Regions from separate parts of the Pseudoalteromonas maris genome, predicted to be linked through region 2. Evidence: predicted binding sites of a transcription regulator. Region 2 holds the regulator's gene; the other holds the start of a gene.
What was found. The regulator FliA, encoded in region 2, starts transcription of late flagellar genes. The targets are predictions, from matches to a motif close to CTAAAGNTNNNNNNNNNNNNGCCGATA.

Region 1: the regulator FliA is predicted to act here: its motif matches at 11,073-11,099, upstream of AAEU32_RS04030 (VC2046/SO_2500 family protein).

The regions. Positions count from the first base shown of each region.
Region 1 covers NZ_JBMMUF010000002.1:215,083-230,245, reverse strand. Annotated here, with positions in the region: gene AAEU32_RS04080 (S9 family peptidase) at 1-487, opposite strand, end outside; gene AAEU32_RS04075 (fumarate hydratase) at 545-2,071, opposite strand; gene pabB (aminodeoxychorismate synthase component I) at 2,230-3,582, shown strand; gene AAEU32_RS04065 (NUDIX hydrolase) at 3,590-4,168, shown strand; gene AAEU32_RS04060 (L-serine ammonia-lyase) at 4,253-5,629, shown strand; gene cysB (HTH-type transcriptional regulator CysB) at 5,761-6,738, opposite strand; gene AAEU32_RS04050 (hypothetical protein) at 7,104-7,877, shown strand; gene AAEU32_RS04045 (NCS2 family permease) at 7,930-9,222, opposite strand; gene AAEU32_RS04040 (SulA-like leucine-rich domain-containing protein) at 9,446-9,892, shown strand; gene AAEU32_RS04035 (YchJ family protein) at 9,928-10,386, shown strand; gene AAEU32_RS04030 (VC2046/SO_2500 family protein) at 10,529-11,038, opposite strand; tRNA gene AAEU32_RS04025 (tRNA-Tyr) at 11,151-11,235, shown strand; tRNA gene AAEU32_RS04020 (tRNA-Tyr) at 11,272-11,356, shown strand; gene AAEU32_RS04015 (M48 family metallopeptidase) at 11,364-12,008, opposite strand; gene AAEU32_RS04010 (PAS domain S-box protein) at 12,243-15,163, shown strand, end outside.
Region 2 covers NZ_JBMMUF010000001.1:391,866-406,355, reverse strand. Annotated here, with positions in the region: gene flhB (flagellar biosynthesis protein FlhB) at 1-962, shown strand, start outside; gene flhA (flagellar biosynthesis protein FlhA) at 1,605-3,710, shown strand; gene flhF (flagellar biosynthesis GTPase FlhF) at 3,787-5,304, shown strand; gene AAEU32_RS01960 (MinD/ParA family protein) at 5,297-6,157, shown strand; gene AAEU32_RS01955 (RNA polymerase sigma factor FliA) at 6,172-6,894, shown strand; gene cheY (chemotaxis response regulator CheY) at 6,935-7,318, shown strand; gene AAEU32_RS01945 (protein phosphatase CheZ) at 7,337-8,092, shown strand; gene AAEU32_RS01940 (chemotaxis protein CheA) at 8,108-10,351, shown strand; gene AAEU32_RS01935 (protein-glutamate methylesterase/protein-glutamine glutaminase) at 10,364-11,491, shown strand; gene AAEU32_RS01930 (flagellar motor protein) at 11,484-12,248, shown strand; gene AAEU32_RS01925 (OmpA family protein) at 12,252-13,226, shown strand; gene AAEU32_RS01920 (ParA family protein) at 13,223-14,008, shown strand; gene AAEU32_RS01915 (chemotaxis protein CheW) at 14,005-14,490, shown strand, end outside.

The sequences.
Region 1 (15,163 bases), on a different contig from region 2:
AGCACACCAGCGTGTCGCACTGTGGGTAGACATCAAAGCTCACCACTAAGGTCTTGTTATCTGCACTTAAGCGATAGCCTTCAATGTCCAAAGGGAAATCGGTGATTGGTCTTGCTTCACCGCCACCTAGTGGTAAATACCACAGTTGTTGTGAGCCACTGCGAGAAGATAGGAAGTAAACACCCTTATTGTCTGCTGCAAAACTCACACTGGACTCGGTTTTACTATCAAAAGTTAGACGTGTGGTTTTATTACTCGATGGCACATCAGCAAAGCCGGTGTTTTGCATTTGCACACTTTGTAAGTACAGATCACTGCCCTTTGGCGTTTTGATGCCATAGACTAAGTTAAGACCATCACTGGATACTGCAACACTATGAATTTTTTTCAGATTGTTGAGCTTATCAACACTCAGTACATCTGCGTGTGTGCTAAAGCCGACACTCAAGCCCGCAAGGGCTAATGCAAGGCGTGTAGTTGTTATCATTTTTCTTACTCCATATAAAAAAGAGCGCTGATGCGCTCTTTTTCAACAATGTGCGCATTATTTTAATGCACTGTCTAATTCTTCAATTTTCGCTTTCCAGATTGCCGGTCCTTGCGTATGCGCGTTAGCGCCTTCGCTGTCTACGGCAACCGTTACTGGCATGTCTTCTACTTCAAACTCGTAAATGGCTTCCATACCCAAGTCTTCAAAAGCGACCACGCGGGCTTTCTTAATTGCTTTGGCAACAAGGTACGCCGCGCCACCTACCGCCATGAGGTAAACCGCTTTGTTTTCTTTGATTGACTCAACAGTTGCAGGGCCACGCTCGGCTTTGCCGATCATGCCGATAAGGCCTGTTTTCTCAAGCATTAAATCGGTGAATTTATCCATACGCGTTGATGTGGTTGGGCCTGCTGGACCTACAACTTCATCGCCAACAGCGTCCACTGGGCCTACGTAGTAGATAAATTTATTTGTGAAATCGACACCTTCAGGCATGCCTTCACCGCTTTCAATCATACCTTGAAGGCGTTTGTGCGCAGCATCACGACCGGTCAAAATCTTACCGCTTAGAAGTACGGTTTCACCCATCTTCCATTCTTTGATGTCATCTTTAGTAAGCGTATCAAGATTAACACGACGCGTATCAGCACCGACTTCCCACGTCACTTCTGGCCAATCTTCTAGTTTTGGCGCTTTCAAATCAGCAGGACCTGAACCATCAAGAGTGAAGTGTACGTGACGCGTCGCTGCACAGTTCGGGATCATCACAACAGGTTTTGAGGCTGCATGGGTTGGCGCAGTCTTAACTTTAATATCAACAACGGTTGTTAGACCACCTAGACCCTGGGCACCGATACCTGTTTTGTTAGCGCGCTCAAAAATTTCTAGACGCAGCTTTTCTTCTGTCGTCTGTGCACCGCGTTCCATCAGTTCATGAATATCAACTGGGTCCATCAATGATTCTTTTGCCAGTACCGCTGCTTTTTCAGCAGTGCCACCAATACCTATGCCAAGCATGCCCGGTGGACACCAACCTGCGCCCATAGTCGGCAATGTTTTTTCAACCCACTCAGCCACATCGTCTGAAGGGTTTAGCATAACCATCTTAGTTTTGTTTTCAGAACCACCGCCCTTCGCAGCAATCATCACTTCTACTTCGTTACCAGCAACCAAGTCGATGTGTACTACTGAAGGCGTGTTGTCCTTAGTGTTTTTACGAGAACCAGCAGGGTCTGCAACAATCGACGCACGTAATGGGTTATCTGGATTAAGGTAAGCACGGCGCGTGCCTTCATCAACCATTTGTTGCACGGTCATGTCTGTTTTATCCCATTTAACATCCATTCCCACTTTAACAAAACACGTAACAATACCTGTGTCTTGGCACAGTGGACGTTTGCCCTCTGCTGACATACGCGAGTTAATTAGGATTTGCGCAATCGCATCTTTAGCCGCTTTGTTTTGCTCTTTGTTGTAAGCCTTTTCAAGTGCTTGAACGAAATCCAATGGGTGATAAAACGAGATGTACTGCAAGGCATCGGCAATGCTGTCGATGAAGTCTTGCTGACGAATAGTGCTCATAGTTCTTCCTTCATACTTAGTCGTGTATCACAAAATATAGGTTAAGCTTACACGACGACTCGGTGACGTGCGCACAGTGTGAGAGTGCGACTTCTGAAAAAGTGTAACTTATGATAACCTCCCAGCCCGTTTCGGGCTAGTTCTTCGAGTTGAAGATAATGACAAATTCGCAATTACACTGCATCAAGGTGTCAATAAAGGCACAACCGTGTGATGTTTTTAACCATTTTCACCATCTGAACGGGGCAACCTTCCTCGATTCGGCCAGTGATAACCATGTCAATAGCCGCTTTGACATTATTGCTTTTGCACCCAGTCAGTGGCTCAGTGTAAAAGACGGTCAAACACTGCTTAATAACTCACCCGTTAGCACCGATGTGTTTACATTAATGCAGCAGCAACTCGATGTGTTGTGTAAGCAAAAAGCACCGTTTGACCTACCGTTCAATGGTGGTTGGTTAGGGTATTTTGGATATGATCTAGGGCGCACCCTCGAGCGCATGCCTGAACTGGCACAAAACGATATCGACTTAGAGCAAATGCAGGTCGGTTTATACCTTGATGCGCTCATTTTCGATAAAGCGTGTCAACAATGGTACTACGTAGCTCAACCAAGTATCGATGCGGGTGCAGGCCTGCAAAAATACCTTAGTCAGCTAGATTGCCACGCTCAATCTGCATCCTTTACGCTCGCATCACCATGGCAATCAAATATGACCTATGAGTTCTATGCAGCGCAATTTGCCAAAATTCATGAATACCTGCTAAGCGGCGATTGTTATCAAATAAATTTAGCGCAGCGCTTTTGTGCCCAATTCTCTGGATGTGAGTGGCACGCTTATAAACGTTTGCGCGAGCATAATCGTGCGCCCTTTTCTGCGTTTATTCGCCTTCAAAACAGTTGTATATTGTCTATCTCGCCAGAGCGCTTTATCGAAGTGAAGAACAACAAGGTCGAAACCAAGCCAATCAAAGGCACCTTGCCACGCAGCAGCGACATCAATGAGGACAAGGCGCTCGCCCAACAGCTTGCGCACTCACCTAAAGATCGCGCGGAAAACGTCATGATTGTTGACCTATTGCGCAATGATTTAGGAAAAGTAGCCAAGCCGGGAAGCGTAAACGTTCCATCATTGTTCGCCATAGAAAGCTTTCCCGCAGTACACCACCTAGTAAGCACGGTGCAGTCAGAATTAGCAGCGGGAAAAACGGCCGTTGACCAATTAAAAGCAGCCTTTCCTGGTGGCTCGATTACTGGCGCGCCCAAAATCCGCGCGATGGAAATAATTGAGGAGCTAGAGCCACACCGCCGCAGTGCATATTGTGGTTCGATTGGTTATTTGAGCGCGTGTGGTGATATGGATACCAGCATTACTATTCGCACCTTGGTTGCACACAATCAACATCTGTATTGCTGGGCTGGCGGGGGGATTGTCGCCGACTCAGACGTTGAACTGGAATACCAAGAAACGTACCATAAGGTGAATAAAATCTTGCCAGTTTTAGAGTGAGCTTATTTTGACTACCCTCTCGTGTGCGCACATTATTAGCCGTTTCTCACTCAGTGCGCCTACAGAGATATCGACCTATCGCCACCCCAAGCGCCAAAGTGCGGTCATGATGTTATTAAGCGACTCCCCACAAGGCGCACAGGTTTTATTGTGCAAGCGCGCGAGCCATTTACGTCATCATCCAAGTCAGTTGTGCTTTGCCGGTGGCAAACAAGAACGAGAAGACAAAAGCCTAAAGCACACCGCTTTGCGCGAACTTCACGAAGAACTCAATATTCCCTCTAACAAGGTAGATGTCATTGGCAGACTGCCGCAAATCAGTACCTTGGGTGATGTTGTGATCACCCCCTACTTGGGCTATTTACAGCCAAATACCCGCTGGCAAATTGACCAAAATGAAGTAGAAACCGCGTTTTTCGTGCCATTGAGTACGTTATGTCTGCAATCGAATTGGCACACTTTAAGCGTGGCACGTGCCAAACGTACGCTCAATTTTAAGGTGCTGAACACGCCTCATGGCCTCCTTTGGGGTGCAACTGAGCGAATTATTCATCAATTTATCAGCCATCATGGTCTGATCAGCTAAAACTTGTCGAATTAGAATTACATCTATAATTATTTAACGTTATCATGGCCGCCCGTTCAAAAGGTAATGTGAGTTATAACTACTATGATCAGTGCATTCGATATGTTCAGCATTGGCATTGGTCCATCGTCGTCACACACAGTGGGTCCAATGCGTGCTTCGCGACTATTTGTCCAAGCACTTGAAGAACAAGATAAACTCCAAGAAGTCACCGAAGTAAAGGTGGAATTATTTGGCTCATTGGGCCAAACAGGCGTTGGCCACGGCTCAGGTAAAGCCGTCATTCTTGGACTTGCCGGATATGACCCCGAAACTGTTGACGCTGACGCAGTGCCAGACATCCTTGCGCAAATAGAACAAGAACAAATCATTCACTTGGATAAAAAGCACCCGGTTAAGTTTCCAAAGCAAGGCGCTATTGTATTTCATCGTCGTAAAACCTTACCTAAGCATTCCAATGCCATGGAGCTTATTGCCTTTAACGGCAAAGAAAAAGTCGCCTCACAAGTGTATTACTCAATCGGTGGTGGCTTCATTGTTACTGACGAAGAGTTTGATAACGAGAAACAAGCTGCGCTGGATATTCGCGAGCAAAACCCAGCTCCTTACCCGTTTGATTCTGCCCAAGAGTTACTTGATTTGTGTAAAGAGTCTGGCTTGAGTGTGTCGAGCCTAATGATGGCTAACGAGAAGACACTGCGTTCAGAGCAAGCGATTCGTGACGAGCTTTTCCATATCTGGGAAGTAATGAAAGCCTGCACTGAACGAGGGATGCGCACCGAGGGTATTTTGCCTGGTGGGCTCAAAGTTCGCCGTCGTGCACCAAGTTTGTACTTAAAACTAAATGTAGAGAACAACAACGATCCCCTTCGCGCAATGGACTGGGTTGACTTGTTTGCGCTTGCAGTTAACGAAGAAAATGCAGCCGGTGGCCGCGTAGTGACCGCTCCGACCAATGGTGCAGCGGGCATTTTGCCTGCGGTATTAATGTACTATCACACCTTTATTAAAGAAGTAGACCAAGAGATAGCAACCCGTTACCTTCTAACGGCAGCGGCAATAGGTATTCTGTACAAGAAAAACGCCTCTATCTCTGGAGCTGAAGTGGGCTGCCAAGGTGAAGTGGGTGTAGCTTGCTCAATGGCGGCTGGTGCCTTAACTGAAATCATGGGCGGTAACGCCACGCAAGTTGAAAATGCCGCAGAGATTGGTATGGAGCATAACCTTGGCTTAACCTGTGACCCAGTTGGCGGCCTTGTGCAAGTGCCTTGCATTGAGCGCAATGCTATGGGGGCGGTAAAAGCGATTAACGCATCACGCCTTGCTATGCGCGGCACTGGGGAGCAAAAAGTATCTCTGGATAAGGTCATCAAGACCATGTGGGATACTGGTAATGATATGAAGACCAAATACAAGGAAACCGCGCGCGGTGGCCTTGCGGTCAACATCATCGAGTGTTAATACCAATTACGTAAATGCTCTTCCTAGTGGGCTAAATAGCATGCTCACTGATGCAACACCATTGGTATAACAGCAGACACAACGCAAAAAGGCGACCTAGGTCGCCTTTTTTGTATTGTTTTTTCCGAACCTTAACGAACGGGTAAATCCATATTTGCGAACATCGCATCCACATCATCTTGGTTACGCAATAAACACGCTTTCTCAACGGTATCTTTGGTTAGGTGCGGCGCAAATCGCTCAATAAAATCATACATGTAGCCACGCAGGAAGGTGCCCTTTCTAAAACCAATCTTCGTTGTGCTGGCTTCAAATAAGTGGCTAGCGTCAATACATACCAAGTCTTTATCGCTTACTTCATCAATAGCCATTGATGCGACAACCCCGACCCCTAAGCCCAAACGCACATAGGTTTTAATAACATCAGCATCAGTTGCTGTGAATACGATATGTGGCTCGTGGCCTTGTTCGTTGAATGCTTTGTCGAGCTCTGAGCGACCAGTAAAACCAAATACGTAAGTGATCAGAGGGTATTGGGCAATATCGGCAATAGTTAGATTATCTGCCTTTTTCGCAAGCGGGTGATCCTTAGCTACAACAATACTGCGATTCCAATGGTAACAGGGCAGCATCACCAAATCTGAGTATAAATGCAGGGCTTCAGTGGCTATGGCAAAATCAGCATCGCCGCGCGCCGCCGCGTCAGAAATCTGCTGAGGCGTTCCTTGGTGCATATGCAAAGATACCGCTGGGTACTTGCTCATAAAACCTTGAATCACTCCTGGCAGAGCATAGCGTGCCTGAGTGTGCGTTGTCGCAATGTTGAGTTTGCCCTGATCTGGCAAGGTATGCTCGTTAGCCACCGCTTTGATGCCCTCTACTTTAGAGAGAATCTCACGTGCAATATTAATAATGTCATTACCAGCTGTGGTCACATGAGTGAGGTGTTTGCCGCTACGGCCAAAGATTTGTACACCCAGCTCATCTTCAAGCATTCTCACTTGTTTCGAGATACCTGGTTGAGAGGTGTATAGGCTCTCAGCCGTTGCCGATACATTAAGGTTATGGTTCAACACCTCAACAATGTACTTTAGCTGCTGTAATTTCATGGTCTTAAACTTTCTTTATTATTTTACTTGGCTCGGTTGTCGTGAGCTCACGACTTATCGTGAACTCACGACTTATATAGCTAGACAATTACGTTATTCTCTACACACCAGAGCAGGACATTTACGATTTAACCTGAACCAACATGCGCAAAAATGTAGGCGTTACCTAACTATTACAGACGGTTAGGCTAGCATATTTAAATGTGCCTAGGTACTGTTGATTTATGTTCAAGGCGTAAATCCTCTCCTATACTCTTATTTTATTTAATGTTATTTCATGAATTTAACGCTTATCACTACCTAAGCCTTGGTTCTTTGGGTAACATGGCTTGTAGCAAACAAAAATTAAGAGTAAGAGAAACTTAATGATAGCCTCTATCATCGTCTTATTGATTGTCACACTTATCGTTATTGCGGTATGGGTGAGCGCGGTGCAACAACATAAAGAAAAACAAGAAGCACAACGCCGACAAGACTTAGCAAAGCACAAAAAAGTAATTGAAGAAACGGAAGAAGTGCTACTCAATAGCGTTAATATTCCGCTATCAAATAATGTCCTTACTATCTTATACCGCCGCATCTATGAAGCGCTTGCTTCGATGGTTGAGCTTTCACCAACATCCAAAGAGTTAAAGAAACGTCTAAATGACGCCAAAGAGCGTTTAATTAATGGCAACAACGGTAATCATGAAAACGTAAATGCAGGTGATGGCTTTAGATTACCTGAACATGACAAGCAGCTGATTTCTTTAATTCAAGGCATTAAACGCCTGCGTACCATTTTGCGCTCAGAGCATGGTAAAGGAAAGTTAGACACCCCTATTTTTACTCAAGAAGATAAAATCTTCGAACACCTACAACTCAAAATTAATATTGAAAGCTTAATAAAAAGAGGCAGTGCCGCGCGTAATGCCAATATGATTGGCTCTGCACGTCAATACTTCGAAAAAGCCTATGCGGTAATTTGTGGTTTGAGTTACAGCGATGATTACGTACTGAGTAAAAAGCAACAACTCGAAGAGCTACTCAATGAGATCAGTATCGAGCTAAAGGCATCAAACGCATCTGCACTTAAAAAGCGTACAGAGGCCGAAAAAGACGACTTGGACGTGTTATTTGCTCCGAAGAAAAAGTGGTAATAATTTAAATTTGGAAAGTAAAAAGCCGCATACTATGCGGCTTTTTCAGTTTCTATGATAAGAAAATAAACTTCAACACAAACAAGATACTCAAAATCCACACACTGACACTGACTTCATTCGTACGATTACAAATAATTTTTACCGATGTGTAGGCAATAAACCCAAGCGCAATACCATGAGCGATAGAGAAAGTAAGTGGTGTCATGAGCAACACTACAGCCACGGGAATTGCGTCAGTCATGTCGTCCCAGTCAACCAGTTTTAGGTTCTGCAACATCAAGATAGACACATACAAAATGGCTCCTGCAGTGGCATAGGCAGGCACCATAGCCGCCAATGGCGCAAAGAACATCATTAATAAGAAGCACACGCCAACCACTACTGCGGTAAGCCCGGTGCGCCCGCCTACCGAGACCCCAGCAACAGACTCTATATAAGAGGTCGTCGTTGAAGTACCAAGCATAGAGCCCGCAATCGTTGCGCTACTATCGGCACTCAAAGCTCGCCCAAGGCGTGGCATACGTCCGAGATCATCCGCCAACCCCGCTTTTTGAGTAACGGCAACCAAGGTGCCGGAAGTATCAAATAGGTCTACGAACAAAAATGCGAATACGACACTCAGCATTGATAGCTCAAGGGCTGCTGCGAAGTCTAGCTGCATAAAGGTAGGTGCAATAGAGGGTGGCGCAGAAACAAGCCCCTGATACTCAACCAAGCCCATAGTCAAAGCAATGCCTGTTACCAGTAAAATACTGATTAACACGCCGCTTTTTATGTCACGATAAAGTAAAGCTGCAATAATAAAAAAGCTTAAAATAGCCAGCGCAGGCCCAGCACTGGTTATATCACCCATTTGCACCAAGGTTGCAGGACTGGCTACAACAATTCCCGCGTTTTTCAGCGCAATGAGCGCTAAAAATGCGCCAATACCTGTCGCAATGGCACGCTTGAGCACCAAAGGTATAGCATTGATAATCCACTCCCTGACCTTAAATAAACTCAACACTAAGAAGATACACCCCGACATGAACACCGCACCAAGCGCCGATTGCCAGCTATACCCCATACCTAACACCACGCCATAGGTGAAAAACGCGTTAAGCCCCATCCCAGGCGCCAGCGCCAATGGATAATTTGCCCAAAAGCCCATAATAAAGCAGCCTATCGCGGCCGCTAAGCAGGTGGCAACAAACGCCGCACCTTGGTCCATACCCGCTTCAGCCAGCATTGCTGGGTTCACAAATACGATATAGACCATGGTGATAAAGGTAGTTAAACCGGCTATTACCTCACGTTTAACTGACGTTTGATTGGCTTTAATTTTAAAAATTCTTTCTAACATAGGTTTTAGTTGAGCTAGCTAAATGACAGGCGCGCGATATTAGCATAAACACGGACAATTGACCGCTTTTTAAATACATAAGTGCTAGGGCGTGGTGCATAGTAAATAAGTATGTTTAAAAAAGACGCAAAAAAAGCTTGCACACAACAACTGTATAAACTACTGTATACACATACTGTATAAAACACTGTATATCGTTCAATTTACCCACAGCGAGGCAATTATGTTACATACAGCAGCGATTAGACACGTTAAAAGTTATACCGAGGCCAATGCAGAGCCTATCAATATTGTGCAAACTGAAGATGAAATTTCTGCGTCTTTTGAGTTACTTAAGATTATTCATCGTTACAACAAAAGTAAGGGTTGGACTTTGCTTGTCGCGCCAGATCATATTCCTAGCCGTGATTTATTAGACTCGTGCTCGATAGACACGAATAAATTGTTAGTGATCAGAAGAAAGCATATCGTTGATGTGGAATACGTGTTGAACTGCGCGCTACAAAATGGTCGTTACTCTGCTGTCGTAACATGGACTGATATCGTGGACGAGCAACAGTTAGAGTCAATGCAACTCAACACCCAAAATGCTAAAGCACAATTGTATTGCTTTACGACAGATAAAAATATGCATAACGCAGCAATGCCTCAAGGAGCGCAAGTTTGCTAAACTAGCCATCTTGAGCAAGCTAGTTTGGAAAGTGTATGTGTTTTTGTGGGTCGCCACAGCCCTATGAACAGTGTTGTGGCGTATATATTTTAGGCGGTCAGAAAGCGCCCTCACCTTTAGCGCTAATGAAATCTCGTTACAGCGCCTTTTGTACTAAAGCCATTGATTACCTCTGTGATACCTGCTCAACAAATGCGATTGTGGACAATACCAAAGAAGATGTTGCGCAGTTTGCTGATGTTGCCCAATTCGTAAATCTAGAAATTGTTGATTCACAACTTGAAGCTACCCCACCAGTTGTAGAGTTCAAAGCCTATTATTTGTTTAATAACACCTTAAGTTGTATTCATGAGCGTTCCTCATTTGTATTTGAGCGCGATCAGTGGTGTTACGACAAAGGAGTAATATTTCCTAGTAAAGACGTGAAGGTCAACCGAAATGATCCTTGCCCATGCGGCAGTAGCAAAAAATTTAAAAAATGCTGCGCTGACTAGGGCGTGTCGACCTTTGAGGTATGAGTTTTGTTCAAATCAAAGGCTTTCAACGCCAGCAATGGGTAATAGTACATAATGAACTATGTTTATTGCCCATGACAACGCAGTGTACGCCTTTGGTTGATGTAAAAATCTCTAGGCTCTAAGCCAGTGCACCAAAGCCAGCATTATTTATTTGCGTGATCTGATCGTAAAACGCAGCGCTGTCCATTTGCGCTTCACTTAACTGCATTGCTTGACTAGCCAATTTTGCCTGAGTAATTGGCGAGCAATTATCAACAACTGGTAACGGGATATGTTTGGTATCGTCTCTGACGGCCAGTGGTGTTGGCGCAAGGCAGTCTTGAAGCCGTAGCGTATCCCGAGCCCCCATCGCTATTAGCTCACATTGGTGTTTAGTTAGAGCGACGTTAAATGTTGGCGGTGCACAAGGGCGTGGCTGGGGCGCACCAAGTTGTGCTCGCAGCTGCTGTTCGTCTAATGACTGTGCAGCCAGTTCGGTTTTGGGAAGATGAAATTGAGCAAAGTCGAGCGCATCTTGAGATAAAGAAGCGAGCAGCCACGAAAAGTCATTACGACGATTTTCGCAGACGCTTTTATTAAGCTGGCTTCCTAATTGTAGTTCGTTGTTGAGTATTGACTCAATTTGCATAAACTTTGTTCGACATGCTTCTTATATAAGCGTTTATCGGCCAATTTTAATTTTTCTTTAGTTTTTTTCTTTACTTGAATATTTAGTTTGTTATTATCACCGCCGTTGCTTAGGAGGGGTTCCCGAGCGGCCAAAGGGATCAGACTGTAAATCTGACGGCATTGCCTTCGCTGGTTCGAATCCAGCCCCCTCCACCACTTTATTTAAGTATTAAGCGACCAACACTTTTTAGTGGAGGGGTTCCCGAGCGGCCAAAGGGATCAGACTGTAAATCTGACGGCACTGCCTTCGCTGGTTCGAATCCAGCTCCCTCCACCACTTCTTTCTATTCGAATTGCAAATCCAACTTACTTCCATTTTCCTTGAGCCATGCTTTAGCGTCTTCTGTACGCGGATAATGCGTTACAACCCACTGCCAAAACGTTGAAGAATGATTCATATAGCGAATATGAGCTAATTCATGAACGATAACGTAATCAATTACCCATTGCGGGGCACCCACCAAGAGTGTGTTGAAACTGAGTTCAGCACGTTGATTACAACTCCCCCAGCGGCGTTGATACACACGCACTTTATAGTCACTTACACGCACACCCATTTTGTCTTGCCAATATGGTAAACGGGTATCTAAATAACCTTGTAACTGTGCTGCCAACTCCTCAAGGAGTAACTGTTTAGCCTTTGTATGAACATTACTCACTCGATGACTAACCATAATACGAACCAAGTCATTAGTGACAGAGACTGCACTTTTGCTCTGCATCACAATGTCTAAAGGTCGGTGTTCACCAAAGAGCATTACTTTAGAATCTTGTAACGGCCGAGGTTTGTCCCCTTGTGCACTCAATTGCTTGTTTAATTGATGTGCTATCCATGCGCTTTTACTATGCACAAACGAGTCTATAAAACGTCTCGAGACACCTTTGGGAGCGCGTACCACAACCTGCGCATTTTTGATGTGAATAGCCACGGTTTTGCGCTTACTGCTTAAAACCAACTGGTACTGTATTGAATTGTGAATAACGCCCACTTTGACCCAAAAAAGAAAATGAATGTGCTGCCTATGATTGGTGCACAATATCATTTTTCACCTACTTTCCCCACAGCGAATTAGTACAACATTACTGTGATTTCAGATTGTTGCACTATACTTAAGCGTGCTTGGGCATTAGCCCAAATTTATTTTGGGATGCTTTATTTCACAATGCTTGAACGTTTCTTTGTTGTTAACCCTGCGCCAGAGTTTTTGGTCAACGGTGCTTATAACTACTTGCTTGTTGCGCTCTCTGTCCTCATTGCCATATTTGCCTCCTTTTTTGCGCTGAGATTAAGGGACTTCGCTAATACCAACAGAGACAACAATTTCTACTACTATGCCCTTATTTCAAGCGCGGCAGCGTTCTCCGGTGGGGTATGGAGCATGCACTTCATCGGTATGTTGGCCTTTAGTTTATGTGTCGAAGTTTCTTATAACATCCCCATGACTGCGGCATCGTTTTTGCCCGTATTTGTGTTTTCACTCATTGCTTTGCACCTCATCCGCGGCCAGCGAGTGAGCTATTCGGCCAAGTTTATGAGTGCTTTATTACTTGGTTGCGGTATTGGCTTAATGCACTACGGTGGTATGGCTGCGATGCGTTTAGGGCCGATGCTTGCATACGAACCAACATGGTTTGCAGCCTCTATTGTTATTGCCGTGGCACTATCGTGGTTTTCTATTTCCATGCATTTACATCTACCCAATCTAGAGTTCATTGACAGCCACGAGCGCAAGGACAATTACAGTGCAGCACTATTGAGTTCAGTCGTCATGGGATTGGCTGTATCGAGCATGCATTACATGGGGATGCAAGCCGCCCGATTCATTGCTCCAAGTGAAGATTACTCCCAAAATGTCAATCCAGATAGCAGCACCGATTTGGCGTTAGCTGTTGCTTTGGTCAGTGTGTTCCTTATTTCTGCAACGGCCTTAGTACACAGTCTCATGCGCTTTAGATTGTTACTTAATGAACAAAAAATCAGTCAGTCTCGCCTCGAAGCAGTACTTAATACCGCTGTTGATGGCATTATCACCATAGACAAAAAAGGTACCGTGTTAAGTTTTAACGCAGGAGCAAGGCGTATCCTTGGTTACCACAGTGATGAAGTCATTGGTAATAACGTTAAAATGCTCATGCCAGATGATATCGCGCGCCAACATGATTTATTCCTCTCCCGTTACCTACAAACAAAACAAGCCAATATTATTGGCTACGGCCGAGAGGTGTTAGCACAACACAAAAAAGGACACACCCTTCCTATTCACCTCGGGGTTGGTGAGGTTACTTTGCCAGATAAAGACACCATGTTTGTCGGCTTTATTACTGATCTCAGTGAACATAAAAAAATGCAGCAACAACTTGCTGCCCAAGAGCACCATTACCGTACGCTCATCAACAACATGCCCGGCGTTGCATTTCGCTGTCGCCTTGATAAACACTGGAGCATGATTTACATCAGCCCCATCGTGAAACAACTCACCGGTTATGATGATGAAGAGTTCACATTGGGAAGAACCCACCTTAGTGATTTAATCAGTGATGATGATAAAGTGCGTGAACACGTATATAAAGCACTAGCGAACCAAGAATCCGGCTACTCATTTGAGTATTTAATAAAAACCAAATCGGGCAAGCACAAATGGGTGCTAGATAAAGGAACGTTCGAGCGCGATGATGAACATCAACTCTGTATCGCAGGTGTACTGGTGGATATCACAGAGCGGCGCAACATGGAGCAAGAGTTACTAGCGGCCAAGGAAAAGGCAGAAATGGCAGCGGAAACTAAACAGGCTTTTTTGGCTAATATGAGCCATGAAATTCGTACCCCCATGAACTCAATAATCGGTTTCTCAGAGGTACTTCTCGATAGTCCTTTGAACAAAAATCAGCGCAATCAAATTAACAACGTCTTGCAATCAGCGCGATCATTACTGCACCTTCTCAACGATATTCTCGACTCAGCTAAATTAGAACAAGGCCGTGTGGCCATAGAAAACATCCCCTTTAATCTCACCGAACTGTGCGATTCAGTCATATCGAGTTTTGCCCAGTTGGCAACAAAAAAAGAGCTCGCTTTGAGTGCCTGTATTGATGACACTCAATCGCAATTCTATGTTGGCGACCCCACTCGCATTAGACAAGTGCTGATCAATATACTTGGCAATGCAATTAAATTTACCGAGCAAGGCTCAGTGCTGTTAATTGTTGAGCCACACACAGATGGGGTTCGCTTTGCTGTGAAGGATACAGGGATTGGCATCGCGCCTGAGCGTATTAGTGCCATCTTTCAACCATTCGAGCAAGCGGATGATAGCACCACCCGACGTTTCGGCGGTACGGGGCTTGGCACAACCATTTGCCGCCAACTGGTGCAACTGATGGGCGGTGAAATTGATGTTGTCAGTGAGTTAGGCAAAGGCAGCGAATTCAGTTTTGTGCTTCCCCTTGGTATCGCAAGCGATGAACAAGCCGCCAGCTTAGCGCAACCTAATGATACGCAACTGGCGCTGCCCACCATGCCGCAGCTACACATTCTCATTGCTGACGATGTGGCGCAAAACCGTGAGCTCCTCGAACTCAGGCTTGGCAACCTAGGCCACAAAACCGATATTGCTATTAATGGTGAAGAGGCGCTCAGTAAAGCCAAGGAAAATAGATACGACATCATCCTAATGGATATTCATATGCCAATATGTGATGGCTTAGAGGCCACACGACGTATTCGCGCATACGAGCAGGAAAATGACTTACCCGAGTGTAAAATTATTGCTTTGACGGCCAGTGTGCTACAGAACGACCGCGACGCCGCGAAAAAAGCCGGAATGAATAGTTTTGCCACCAAACCTGTGAACATTGATGAGTTACTGCGTGACATAGCGAGGCTGTTTAATATCAAAGCAGATATTGCCACTATTGCGATCAGCACACCACAACGCCAACAGACTAATATCGTGGTAGATGAGCAGCGTAGCATCTCAACTTGGGGCTCCCAAAAGACGCACCTTGAACAGCTACATCGCTTTTTTAAGACCCGATTAGATGAGCTAAAACACCTCACCCAATGCGACTCGCTTGAGCAAGAACA
Region 2 (14,490 bases):
TATACACTATCATGGAGCGCATGCTGAGTCTCAGTCGCAATGAAACCTATGACACCACCAAAATGTTTGCGGCTTGGGGAGCGGTAGGGGATTCTCTGATATACCCCCTAGGGATGTTTGTCTTGGTGATTATTTTCGCGGCCTTTATCGGCAATACCATGCTTGGGGGCTTTAACTTCTCTTGGCAAGCAATGGCGCCTAAAGCGAGTAAATTGTCACCTGCAAAAGGGCTCAAACGTATGCTTGGGCCGCAAGCTGCGGTGGAATTAGTCAAAGCACTTTTAAAGTTTTCCTTGGTCGCTGCTTGTGCGGTATTTCTTATAAAAATGTATTTTTATGAGATTTTGCATCTGAGTATTGAGACCATGCCGGGTAATATTGCACATGCATTAGAGATTATCTCTTGGATGTTTTTAGCATTAAGCTGCACCATGCTTGTGGTCTCAGCGATTGACGTCCCTTATCAAAGTCACACCCATCACAAGCAGCTGAAAATGACCCTGCAAGAAGTCAAAGATGAGTACAAAAACGCTGAAGGTGATCCGCAAATTAAGGCGCGTATTCGTCGCACACAACGTGAAATGTCGCAGCGACGCATGATGCAAGAAGTGCCCGATGCAGACGTGGTGGTTACCAACCCGACACACTACTCCGTGGCGCTAAAATACGACACCGACAAAGCGGGTGCCCCCATTATGGTCGCTAAAGGTGGTGATGAACTCGCTCTGCAAATACGAAAAATTGCCAAGGGCAATGATGTTCCCATTGTTGAGTCGCCGATGCTCACCCGTGCGCTTTTCCACACCACCGAAGTGGGTGAGCAAATACCAGAGCAATTGTTTACTGCAGTAGCGCAAGTGCTTGCCTATGTGTATCAACTTAAGCGCTTCCAAAAAGGGCGTGGTAAACGACCTACCAAACTCAGCGATAGTCTTCCTATCCCAGACGATTATAAATACTAGGGTTTGTTGACCTTTGAAGTATGAATTTTGTTCAAATCAAAGGCTTTCAATGCAAGGAATGGGTTATGTTGCATAGTGAGCTATGTTAATAGCCCATGACAGAGCAGTGCAAGCCTTTGGTTGAACCCTTTGGGCAGCGCCATTGGGGGATTTTTTCGGCGTTATCGCCTGACTTACATAGAATGACTATGCGACGCAGGCTCTGCCTTGCCAAAATGCCCCAATGACAGCTGCAAAAACACACAGCAAAGGTCAACAATACTAGGGTCTGTTGACCTTTGAAGTATGAATTTTGTTCAAATCAAAGGCTTTCAATGCAAGGAATGGGTTATGTTGCATAGTGAGCTATGTTAATAGCCCATGACAGAGCAGTGTAAGCCTTTGGTTGAACCCTTTGGGCAGCGCCATTGGGGGATTTTTTCGGCGTTATCGCCTGACTTACATAGAATGACTATGCGACGCAGGCTCTGCCTTGCCAAAATGCCCCAATGACAGCTGCAAAAACACACAGCAAAGGTCAACAGACCCTAGGTAATAAGTTCAAAAATCGCGCAATGTGAATGCTCTAAAGAATGGCCAGTCAAAGCTGGCCTAGTCTTTGCAGAATCAGCATCAGTGTCAATTTTTTGCTGATCGCATTTTATGGATTTCAAGGCCGTTTTAACCCAGCTTAACCGAGATAGAAAAGAGTATGCCAAAGGGGTTGGTACGCCGTTATTAGTGCTTGCTGCGCTGGCGATGGTGGTGTTGCCGATGCCACCGTTTTTGCTCGATATCTTGTTTTCATTCAACATCGCCCTTGCGCTAGTGGTATTACTCGTAACGGTCTATACCATGAAGCCGCTGGAGTTCGGCATGTTCCCCGCGGTGCTGTTGGTTGCAACTATCATGCGCTTGGCTCTCAACGTTGCCAGTACCCGGGTGGTATTGCTTGAAGGTCACCAAGGTGGTGATGCAGCGGGTAAAGTAATTGAAGCATTCGGTTCTGTGGTGATCGGCGGCAACTATGCAGTTGGTCTGGTCGTATTCCTAATTTTGATCATCATTAACTTCGTGGTTATCACCAAAGGTGCTGGACGTATCTCTGAAGTATCAGCACGTTTTACGTTGGATGCGATGCCAGGTAAACAAATGGCTATTGATGCTGATTTGAATGCTGGATTTATCAGTGCAGAGCAAGCGCGAGAGCGCCGTGAAGAAGTCACACGCGAAGCAGATTTTTATGGCTCGATGGACGGTGCCAGTAAATTCGTTAAAGGCGATGCGATAGCGGGTATCGTGATCTTGGTAATTAACATCGTCGGTGGTTTATTTGTTGGCATGATCCAACATGACCTGCCATTTTCCCAAGCTATGGAAGTCTACACCTTGCTAACCATAGGTGATGGCCTCGTTGCTCAACTACCGTCATTGCTTCTGTCTATCGGCACCGCAATTGTAGTCACCCGACAAAACGAATCGCAAAACATGGGTGAGCAAGTTAAAGCCCAGCTAGGAAACGATAAAGCCCTGTGGGTTGCGTCGGGTATTTTGATCACCATGGGTCTTGTTCCAGGTATGCCGCATATTGCTTTCCTTGGCCTTGGCGCATTGCTGGGTTTCGTTGCTTACTACTCACAAAAACAAGCACGTTTAGCCAAAGAACAAGAGCAAGAGGATGCGAAACAAGGTACTGGAACTAACGTAGCAACCCGAGATGAACCTCGTGAATTGGGCTGGGATGATGTCCAACAAGTTGACGTCATCGGCTTAGAGGTTGGCTATCGTTTAATCCCACTTGTTGACCAAGCACAAGGTGGGGAATTACTGAGCCGTATCAAAGGGGTGCGTAAAAAACTATCCCAAGAGTTTGGTTTCTTAGTACCTCCTGTACATATTCGAGACAACTTAGAATTAGACCCTAATGCCTATCGCATCACTTTGATGGGCGTGGGCAGTGGCGACGGTGAATTGAGTCATGGCGATGAGCTCGCTATCAATCCGGGTCAAGTATTTGGCCCTATCAATGGCGTTGCAACCAAGGATCCGGCCTTTGGCTTGGATGCTGTATGGATTAAGCCAGATCAAAAAGATGAAGCGCAATCATTAGGGTATACCGTAGTTGATGCAGCTACCGTTGTGGCTACGCATATTAGCCAATTACTCACCAATAATGCGTCCTTGTTACTTGGGCATGAAGAAGTACAAAGTTTGCTAGATATGCTTGGTAAGAGCCATCCACGCTTAGTGGAAGGACTTGTACCAGATGTCTTGCCATTGACGACCGTCGTTAAAGTGCTGCAAAACTTACTCAATGAAGGTGTCGCAATTCGTGATATGCGTACTATTGTACAAACTCTCGTGGAGTATGGTCCACGTAGCCAAGATCCTGATGTACTCACAGCCGCAGTGCGTATTTCTCTGCGCCGCTTAATTGTTCAAGATGCGGTCGGCGCAAGCCCTGAAATTCCTGTCATAACATTGGCGCCTGAGTTGGAACAGATGTTGCATCAGTCACTTCAGAACGCGGGAGACGAAGGTGCAGGCATCGAGCCGGGCTTAGCTGAGCGACTACAAGCGTCACTTAGCGAAGCTCACCAAAATCAAGAAATGATTGGTGAACCTTCAATTTTATTGACCTCGGGAATGCTTAGAACGGTGTTATCACGCTTTGTTAAATACACCATTCCAGGCTTGAAGGTAATGTCTTACCAAGAAGTACCAGATGAGCGTCAAATTAAGATAGTTAGCTCCGTAGGACAGCAATAAACAAACGGTGATGCCTAAGGGCTAAACCACGATGAATAGCTAGTTGGTAAGGTGCCGATTGGCAGAGGGTGAACTTATGAAAATCAAACGTTTTTTTGCAAAAGACATGCGCACAGCGCTCAAAGAAGTTAAAGATGAGCTTGGCGCTGATGCAGTCATCATGTCGAACAAAAAATTGGCGGATGGCGTTGAGATTGTCGCGGCCATTGATCATGAACGTCCAGCGGCACCTAAGGCACCTCAGAGCAATGCTCCAGCAGCCAAAACAAGTGTGCAACACCCAAGTCGTGTGGTTCAGCCGCAAACACGTTTTGCGCGCCCACAGCCGCAAGACCAACAAAGTAGTGTCGCAGACTCATTGCAAGCCCTACTGGAGCGTCAAAACCCTCAGCCTAAAAATGCCGCATTGGCAGATATGTTTTCGCAATCAGGCATCGACTTAACAGCAGCAACTCGCACACATGGTGATGGTAACCATCACACTGCTGCGCAGCAGGTTGCGGCGCCTTCTAGGGCTTCGGCTCCTATGTCACAACCAGCAATGCACAGTGCACCTGTGAATACCCATCTTGATGATGACCTAGATGGTGATGATTTTGACGATTTTACCGCTCAAGCAAAAGCCCCTTTAGCGCGCCAAGAACAGCATGATGAAATGATGGTGATGCGCGAAGAGATGAATGCGATTCGTCAGCTGCTTGAGAACCAAGTGTCAGGCTTAATTCAGCAAGACCGTGCGCGACGCGACCCAACTCGCGCCTGCTTTATTGATCGCCTTCAAGGTATGGGTATTAATGCGGATGTTGCGGAGCAATTGGTGCGTTATGTGCCCGACGACTTGTCGCGCAAAGAAGCGTGGCATGTGGTAATGGAGATGATGCATAAGCAAATGCACACCACGAACAATGAAATTCTGCGCCATGGTGGTGTTTACGCATTAGTGGGTCCAACTGGTGTGGGCAAAACCACGACGGTTGCCAAACTGGCGGCACTTGGTGCGCAAAAATACGGTGCTAATAATGTCGCGTTGATCACCACTGACACCTATCGTATTGGGGCCTACGAGCAGCTTGCAACATACGGTCGTATTATCGGTTGTCCAGTAAAACAGGTGAAAGATGCCAATGAACTTGCTGATACGCTTTATCAACTTCGTAATAAGCGTCTAGTATTAATTGACACAGCAGGTATGAGCCAACGTGATTTACGTTTAAGCGAACAATTGAACACGCTAATGCGCAGTGCATCAGCCGATATTCGCAGTTATTTAGTACTCAGTGCCACAGCCCAACATGAAGTGTTGCAAGAGACTATTAAGCACTTCAAAAAAGTTGACTTAAGTGGTTGTATTTTCACCAAACTTGATGAAAGTCTAAGTTTAGGTGAGATTATTAGTGTAGCGATTCAAAATCGCTTGCCAATAGGGTATCTTACTAACGGCCAGCGCGTTCCAGAGGATATTCGCGTAGCAAACTCAGAAAAAATGGTTAGAAAAGCTGAGCAATTGTTTATTAAACGTCAAAAATCAAAACAAACAGCGGCTCCAATGGGGCGTCAGTCAGTGGCGCCACAAGCAGTAGGAATGTATGATTAACACAGTACACGATCAAGCAAGCGGCCTTCGAAGAATGAATCAAAATAACAGTCAAGGCGTAAAAGTAATTGCAGTCACCGGGGGTAAAGGTGGCGTGGGCAAAACCAATGTCTCGCTCAACTTGGCCATTGCCATGGGGCAGCAAGGAAAGCGCGTGTTAGTGCTCGATGCTGACTTGGGGCTGGCAAACTGCGACGTTATGCTTGGTCTTCGCGTGGAAAAGAACCTTTCTCATGTATTAAGCGGCGAGTGTGATTTAAGAGATATCTTGGTCACAGGCCCTGCGGGGATCCAAATTGCCCCTGCGACCTCAGGCTCACAAAGTATGGTTGAGCTGACGCCTGCGGAACATGCAGGCCTTATTCGCGCATTCAGCGAACTTGATAGTGACTTCGATGTATTAGTGGTAGATACCGCAGCGGGTATATCTGACATGGTACTGAGCTTCTCACGTGCCTCGCAAGATGTGCTAGTCGTCGTGTGTGATGAGCCAACATCAATCACCGATGCTTACGCCCTTATTAAAGTGCTAAGCCGAGAACACGGTGTGTACAAATTTAAGATAGTTGCCAATATGGTTCGCAGCCTTCGTGAAGGGCAGGACTTATTTGCGAAGCTGTCCAAAGTAACCGATCGATTTTTAGATGTGGCCCTCGAGCTGGTGGCAACTGTGCCCTACGATGAAAACATGCGTAAGGCGACGCGTCGTCAAAAAGCCGTGGTGGACTTTTTCCCCAACTCGCCAGCATCAGTCGCCCTCAAAAACTTGGCAACAAAAGCACTGAAGTGGCCCATTCCAAATCAGCCATCGGGTCATCTCGAGTTCTTTATTGAGAAATTAGTTAATAACTAACGGTTAATTCCAGTATGAATAGAGTCGCCGGGTATCAGCAGCAACAACAGCTTAACTCTCTTGTCGAGCGTCATGCGGCGTTGGTCAAACGCGTTGCGTGCCACTTGCTAGCGCGCTTACCTGCCAGTGTGCAACTGGATGATTTAATCCAATCTGGAATGATAGGCCTGATCGAAGCGTCAAAAACGTTTGATGCAACAAAAGGCGCCAGCTTTGAGACCTTTGCTGGTATTCGCATTCGTGGCGCGATGCTTGATGAGATACGCCGTGGTGATTGGGCGCCGCGTTCTGTGCATCGCAATAGCCGTGCTGTGGCACACGCTATCAACGAGCTCGAAGGGCTATTAGGACGTGAACCTAAAGACATTGAAGTAGCTGAAAAACTTGATATTTCCCTTGATGAATACCATCATATTTTAAACGATGTAAATTGTTCAAAAGTGTTGGGCATTGAGGATTTGGGTGTGGATGAGGACGTTATTCACACTCACAGTGACCAATCTGATGCAACGAAGCCATTTAACAGTGTTCAGGGGGAACGTTTTAATGCCGCCCTTGTTGATGCGATTAAGTCGCTACCTGAACGTGATGCGCTCGTGCTGTCGCTGTATTACAACGATGAAATGAATTTAAAAGAAATAGGACAAATACTGGACGTAAGTGAGTCCCGTGTAAGTCAGATACATGGTCAGGCAATGATTAAGCTCAAAGCGAAAGTCAGTGACTGGGTCAATTAGTAGTAAATAAAAATAGGTTCATACCTCACTGGAGGATACTTTGGATAAGAACATGAAAATTCTTGTGGTTGATGACTTTTCAACGATGAGAAGAATCATCAAAAACCTTTTACGTGATTTAGGTTTCACAAACGTACAAGAAGCTGATGATGGCAGTACAGCGTTACCTATGTTGCAAAATCAAGAGTTTGATTTTGTGGTAACTGACTGGAACATGCCAGGTATGCAGGGGATTGACCTATTACGCGCTATTCGTGCTGATGATAACCTAAAACATATTCCTGTGTTGATGGTAACTGCTGAAGCGAAAAAGGAGCAGATCATTGCTGCTGCGCAGGCAGGCGTAAACGGATACATCGTAAAACCATTTACCGCAGCGACATTGAAAACCAAGCTGGATAAAGTGTTTGAGCGTTTAGGTTAACCATTTAAGGAGAGGTATATGTCGGCTCCCGCTGCACCTCACATTACCCTAGAGCAAGCTAAACAGCTCGTCACTTTTCTTGAGCAAGGTGAGCAGGAAAAAGCTGATCAGCTAATCCTTGATGCTGCTTCTAAGGAGCAGTCTGAACTGTTTGCTGAAGTGGGGAAACTCACTCGGCAGTTGCATGAGTCATTGAAAAATTTCCAACTTGATACGCGTATCAATGATTTGACTCAAGAAGCCATTCCTGATGCCAAGCAGCGCCTCAATTATGTCATCGAGATGACAGAGCAGGCAGCCAATAAAACCATGGACGCTGTGGAAGCAAGCTTACCTATCGCAGAGCAATTATCTACCGACCTGCATCAGATTAAGCCCAGTTGGGATAAGTTGATGCGTCGCGATTTGGATATCGGTGAGTTTAAACAATTATGCCATTTGCTCGATGGCTTCATGACTCGCTCACAAACCAGTACCTTAGAGTTGCACGATTTACTCAATAACGTACTGATGGCGCAGGACTACCAAGACCTTACAGGCCAAGTAATTCGTCGCGTAATGGAGTTAGTGCGCGAAGTGGAAGACAGTCTTATCCACATGTTAAAGGTATTTTCTGGCGAAGACGTTGACGTCAATACTGCTGAGCGCAACAAGCCAACCACCCCAGTTGAAGGCGAAGGCGCTGAAGGGCCAATTATCGATAGTGAAGCCCGAGATGACGTGGTATCAGGGCAAGATGAAGTCGATGATTTATTGTCGAGTCTGGGATTCTAAGAGGAGAGCGGTTGCATGAGCTTTGAAGTAGATGAAGATATTTTACAAGACTTCCTTGTTGAAGCGGGTGAAATATTAGAGCAGCTGTCAGAACAACTGGTTGAATTAGAAAACAATCCAGACGACAAAGATTTGCTCAATGCTATATTCCGAGGGTTCCACACCGTGAAAGGTGGTGCGGGCTTTCTTGGTATGAACGAATTGGTCGATGCCTGTCACGGTGCTGAGAATGTCTTTGATATTTTACGCCAAGGCAAAAGACAGGTAACTGCTGAGCTGATGGATGTGATCCTTCAAGCGCTAGACACCATTAATGAAATGTTCGCGCACATTCAAGCGCGAGAGCAACCAGACCCTGCGGATCCACACCTACTCGAAATACTACATCAACTTAGTGAGCCAGAAGTTGCGGGGGAGCAAATTGTTGCTCCTGCGGCAAGTGAGCCTCAAGAGGTTGAAGCAACACCTCCACCTCCTGAAGATGATGACGTCGATTTGGGATTCGGCGACGATATCCTTTTCGATATGGATAGCGGTGACACGAGCGATGATGGCATAGATGAAATCACCGAAGAAGAGTTTGAGCATTTATTAGATGAGCTTCACGGGGCAGGAAAAGGGCCATCAGTAGACGCTCCGCCGTCAAGTAACGACAGTGGCTCAGATGATGACATTACCGATGATGAGTTTGACTCCCTTCTTGATGAGCTTCATGGCCCCGGTAGCTTTGGGACAATCAGTTCAGAGCAAGAGTCAGCTCCACCTGCTGCCCCAAGTGAGACGTCAGATCAGAGTACACAAGCAAAAGATACAGACGGTGGTGATGAAGAAATCACTGAAGATGAATTTGACGCGTTACTCGATGAGCTGCACGGAAAGGGCAACGCCCCTAGTGTTATAGAGAGTAATGAACAAGCTCAAGCGAGTGAAGCGCCCAAAGCTGCCAGTTCAGCGCCTGAACAAGCTAAGCCAGCACCGGCAGCTAAAGCGCCAGCACCAGCTCCAAAACCCGCACCTGCTGCCAGTGATAAAGCAGCAGATGCTAAAAAGGCACCTGCCAAAGCGGCCCCAGCTGCGCAAGCTGAAACCACAGTTCGTGTTGATACCAAACGACTCGACCAGATCATGAATATGGTGGGTGAGTTGGTACTAGTGCGTAACCGCCTAGTCACTTTAGCGAACAATACCAGTTCAGAAGAAATGGGTAAGGCGATTTCAAATCTTGATGTAGTCACTGCTGACTTGCAAGGTGCGGTAATGGCTACCCGCATGCAGCCAATCAAGAAAGTGTTTGGTCGCTTCCCTCGCGTGGTCCGTGATTTGGCTAGAAGCTTACAAAAAGACATTTCACTCGTACTTGAAGGTGAAGAGACCGATCTTGATAAGAACTTGGTTGAAGCTCTGGCCGATCCACTTGTTCACTTAGTACGAAACTCTGTTGACCACGGTATTGAGATGCCTGATGTACGTGAGCAAGCGGGTAAGTCACGAACCGGTTTAGTGAAACTGTCAGCATCACAACAAGGTGATCATATTTTACTGAGTATTGAGGATGACGGCGCCGGTATGGACGCTGAAAAACTCAAGAAAATAGCTATTAGCAAAGGGGTTATCGATCACGACCAAGCGGCGCGTTTGAGTGATACTGAAGCTTATAACCTGATTTTTGCCCCTGGTTTTTCGACTAAAGAGGAAATCTCAGACATCTCTGGGCGTGGTGTTGGTATGGATGTGGTTAAAACCAAGATCAGCCAGCTCAATGGCACCATCAACATTCAGTCGCAGCTTGGCGAAGGCACGCGTTTGGATATCAAAGTGCCATTAACACTCGCTATTTTGCCAACCTTGATGGTGGTTATTGGCGAGCAAACATTTGCCTTACCTTTGGCTGCGGTCAGTGAAATTTTCCACCTCGATTTGACCAAAACAAATGTGGTCGATGGTCAGTTAACGATTATTGTGCGTCAAAAGGCCGTGCCACTGTTCTACCTCGAGCACTGGTTAATCAAAGGCGCGGACCGTACTCAGCGCAAGGCGCAAGGCCACGTTGTTATTGTGCAAATCGGCACCCAGCAAGTAGGTTTTGTGGTCGACTCGCTCATCGGGCAAGAAGAGGTTGTTATTAAACCATTGGATGCGTTGCTTCAGGGTACGCCTGGTATGGCGGGCGCTACAATCACCTCTGACGGTGGTATCGCATTGATTTTGGATGTTCCGAGCATGTTAAAACACTATGCCGGTCGTTCGAATGTAAATTAAATAGAGTAACGCATGGCTGTAAAAGTATTAATAGTCGATGATTCCAGCTTCTTTCGCCGCCGAGTCACTGAAATATTAGAAGGTGACTCGCAAATTGAGGTGATAGATACTGCGGTAAATGGCAAGGATGCTGTAGAAAAGGCAGCAGCATTGCGTCCTGATGTGATCACTATGGATGTGGAAATGCCAATTCTTGATGGCATTTCGGCTGTTAAACAAATTATGGCTAAGTCGCCAACGCCGATTTTAATGTTCTCGTCTTTGACCCGTGATGGCGCAACGGCAACCCTCGATGCGCTTGACGCTGGAGCGCTGGATTTTCTCCCTAAAAAATTTGAAGACATCGCACGCAATAACCAAGATGCCATTGAGATTTTAAGACAGAAGGTCAAAGAGCTTGGGCGCAGAAGAATGTCGCGTTTGAGTCGTCCTGTGTCTACTGCGTTTACGCCAGCTAAGCCACTAGGTACTCCAAGTACAAGTGCGCCCAGCAAACCTAGTGCATTTCAAAGTGCGCCAGAGGCAACATCCTCAAAGAGTCAGTTTCGCCCATCTGGGAAACGATACCGTTTGGTGGCTATAGGCACCTCGACAGGTGGGCCTGTTGCCCTACAAAAAATACTGACCCAGTTACCAGCTGACTTCCCACTGCCTATTTTATTGATTCAGCACATGCCGGCAGCATTCACTCCAGCATTTGCTCAGCGTTTAAATAACCTGTGCAAAATAGAGGTCAAAGAGGCTGCGCAAGGAGATAAGCTCAGACCAGGAGTAGCCTACCTTGCACCCGGTGGTCAACAAATGATGTTTGATGGTCGTTCTGCATCACCGTCTTTAAAAGTATTCGTAGATGATAACCCCCGCACCACCTATAAACCGAGTGTAGATATTACCTTTGCCAGCAGTGCCAAACAATTTGGTGCAGATGTGTTGGCTGTAGTATTGACCGGAATGGGCGCTGATGGCCGCGAAGGTGCGCGTATGCTCAAACAACAGGGGGCAAAGATCTGGGCTCAAGATGAGCAATCGTGTGTTGTATATGGTATGCCACAAGCAATTGCTAATGCAGGGTTGCATGACCATCAAGTGGCGCTTGATGATGTAGCTGACCACTTAGTTAAGGAAGTGATGCGTGGATAAACTCTCCCTGATAGGTCTCATTGTTGCACTTGGCGCTATCATTTTCGGCTACGCGCTAGAAGGTGGTGTCATCTCAGGGTTACTGCATGGACCGGCGTTTGTTATTGTGCTTGGCGGTACAGTAGGGGCCGTAATGCTGCAATCGCAATTACCTACGTTTAAAAAAGCGCTCGAGATTTTTAAGTGGGTATTTTGGCCACCACAATATGATATGCAAGCAGGTATTGAGCAAATTAAATCTTGGACCAGTACCGCGCGACAAAAAGGTTACCTCGCCCTTGAAGAGCAAGCGCTCACGGTTGAGGACCCATATGCCGCCAAAGGGCTAAGCCTGCTGATTGACGGCTCGCAAGAAGATAGATTACGCGATACGTTAGACATTGAATTAACGCTAGAGCGTGAACGTTTACTTGACGCTGCCCGAGTTTATGAGGCCATGGGTGGTTATTCGCCAACCATAGGTATTTTGGGGGCGGTGTTAGGACTTATTCAAGCCATGGCGTACATTACTGAACCAGAGAAACTTGGCGTGGGCGTAGCCACCGCATTCTTGGCAACGATTTACGGTGTGGGTTTTGCTAATTTATTGTTTTTGCCGGTGGCTAATAAGCTCAAGCAAATCATTGAAGAAAAAATGCAATATCACGAACTCGTAGCAGAGGGGATCGTGGCGATGCAAATTGGCGAGTCACCCGCCAATATTGAGTTGCGATTAGAGGCTTACCTAGCTGAGCGCCATGTAAGCGCAGGGTATTAACCCATGCGTCTACGTCATCGCAGAGGTCATGCCAAGGAGTCCCAACATACCCATCGTTGGTTAGTGTCTTATGCAGACTATATGACCATTATGTTTGCCTTTTTTGTAGTCATGTACGCGATAGCTATCAATAATAAAGACGAACAATTTGCTGTGTTTTCGCAAACCCTAGAACAAATTTTTGATAAAGCCACTAACATCAAAGCCGATGATGGTAATAACGTTTCTACCGACGGCTTATTGCCCATGCCTATACCACCTACTGATGATGTTCTCCACGGCGAGAGTGTGCAACCAGAGTCGCCGCAAAGCAGTAAAATCTTACCTGAATACACCGACATGAGCTTAGTATCACAGCAGCAAATGGGTGAGCCACTCGATAGTTTATTGGATAAATTTACAGGCGCGTTACTGAATGAAATTCGCCAAGGTGATGCGCAGATAGAGCTTAATGAAGATTGGCTTACTATCGAAATGAGTTCTGGGATGTTATTCCCAAGCGGCAGTGCTACTGTGACTAACCAAGCGCAGGGTGTAATCGCGCGCGTGGCCGACGTGATCCGTCCTATGCGTAATTATTTACGGATTCGAGGCTACACTGACAATTTGCCGATTCGTAATGAGTTATTCAGTTCAAACTGGCAACTTTCTGCAGCGCGTGCGGCCGAGGTAGTAAAGCAGTTACAGATTCACGACATCACGCCAGCACGCATGGCGCTTGAGGGGTATGGTCAGTATACGCCCTTTGGTGACAATGAGACCGAACAGGGGCGGGCGCAAAACCGTAAGGTTGTGATAGCGGTTTCTAAGTATGCGCTGCCAGAGCCTGAGCAAAGCCAAGAGCAGGTGAGCCAAGAGCCAGAGCAGGCAAAACAGCCTGAACTAGAAATACCGAGCGAAGATAACACTATAAAAATAATACAGCTGCCCCATGGCGGCATACGAATTACTACGCGCAGTGAGGGTAATGAGCAATGAAGGTTTGGACGGTAGCCAACCAAAAAGGGGGCGTTGGCAAAACCACCACCACAGTAACATTAGGTGGCCTACTCGCCGAGCAAGGCAAACGTGTGCTGCTAATTGATACCGACCCACATGCATCACTCACTTACTATTTTGGCATCGACTCTGAGCAAGTAGAAATAAGCGCGTACGATGTTTTTACCCGCGGTAAAGACATGCAAGCCGAAGAAATTTTACAGGCATTTAGCCCAAGTGGCGTCGACAATATTGATATCCTGCCTGCAACCATGTCTATTGCAACCTTAGATAGGAGCATGGGAAATAAAAACGGCATGGGCCTAATTCTCAAAAGGGTTCTGGCTAAAATCAGTGATTATTATGATTATGCCATTTTAGACTGCCCCCCCGTACTTGGGGTGCTTATGGTGAACGCGTTAGCCGCGAGTGAGCGAGTTCTGATCCCCGTACAGACTGAGTTTTTGGCGCTCAAAGGGTTAGATCGCATGATGCGCACTATGGAGTTGATGCAGCAAAGCACCAAAGGCAATGCGTACACGCATACTGTGGTTGCGACTATGTACGATAAGCGCACTAAAGCGTCTTTAGAGGCCTACAAAAAGCTGCGAGCCACCTACCATAATAATGTCTGGCCAGGGGTTATTCCTATTGATACCAAGTTTCGAGACGCCAGCTTAGCGCAACAGGTTCCGAGTCAACACTGTGCTAAGTCACGAGGCGTTCAAGCCTATCGCGCCTTACTCGATTACTTGCAAAATGGTCGGAGTGTGCAGCTATGAGTGGCGTTAACGATAAAGTGATGCGCCAATATTTAGACGCACTATTGACCGAAGACGAGCAGCCACAAAAGGCCCCAAGCGCGACACCTAAACAAGTAACCCCAGTGGCAACGCATGTTGAAGACAAGCCGACTGTCCTAAAAAATAAGCCGATAGAGCAGTTACTAGCACAGGTTAAAGAACCAGAACCTGCGCCGCAACAACAACCTGAAGTTGATACCAAAGCGCCTACATCTCAAGATGAAGCGCAACAAGATCAAGAAGTTAATGTACAAAGTGCCCCGCCACCTGTACAACCTCTTAGGGCGCCACAAGCGGCTCGTGAGCAATACATGGAAGGTGAGTTTCAGGCTTTGTTCTTTGATGTGGCTGGGCTTACTTTGGCGGTGCCACTTAAATCCCTTGGCGGTATTCATCAGCTTGGCGAGGTGAATCAACTCTTTGGTAAGCCAGCTTGGTTCAAAGGTGTGATGGTGAATCGC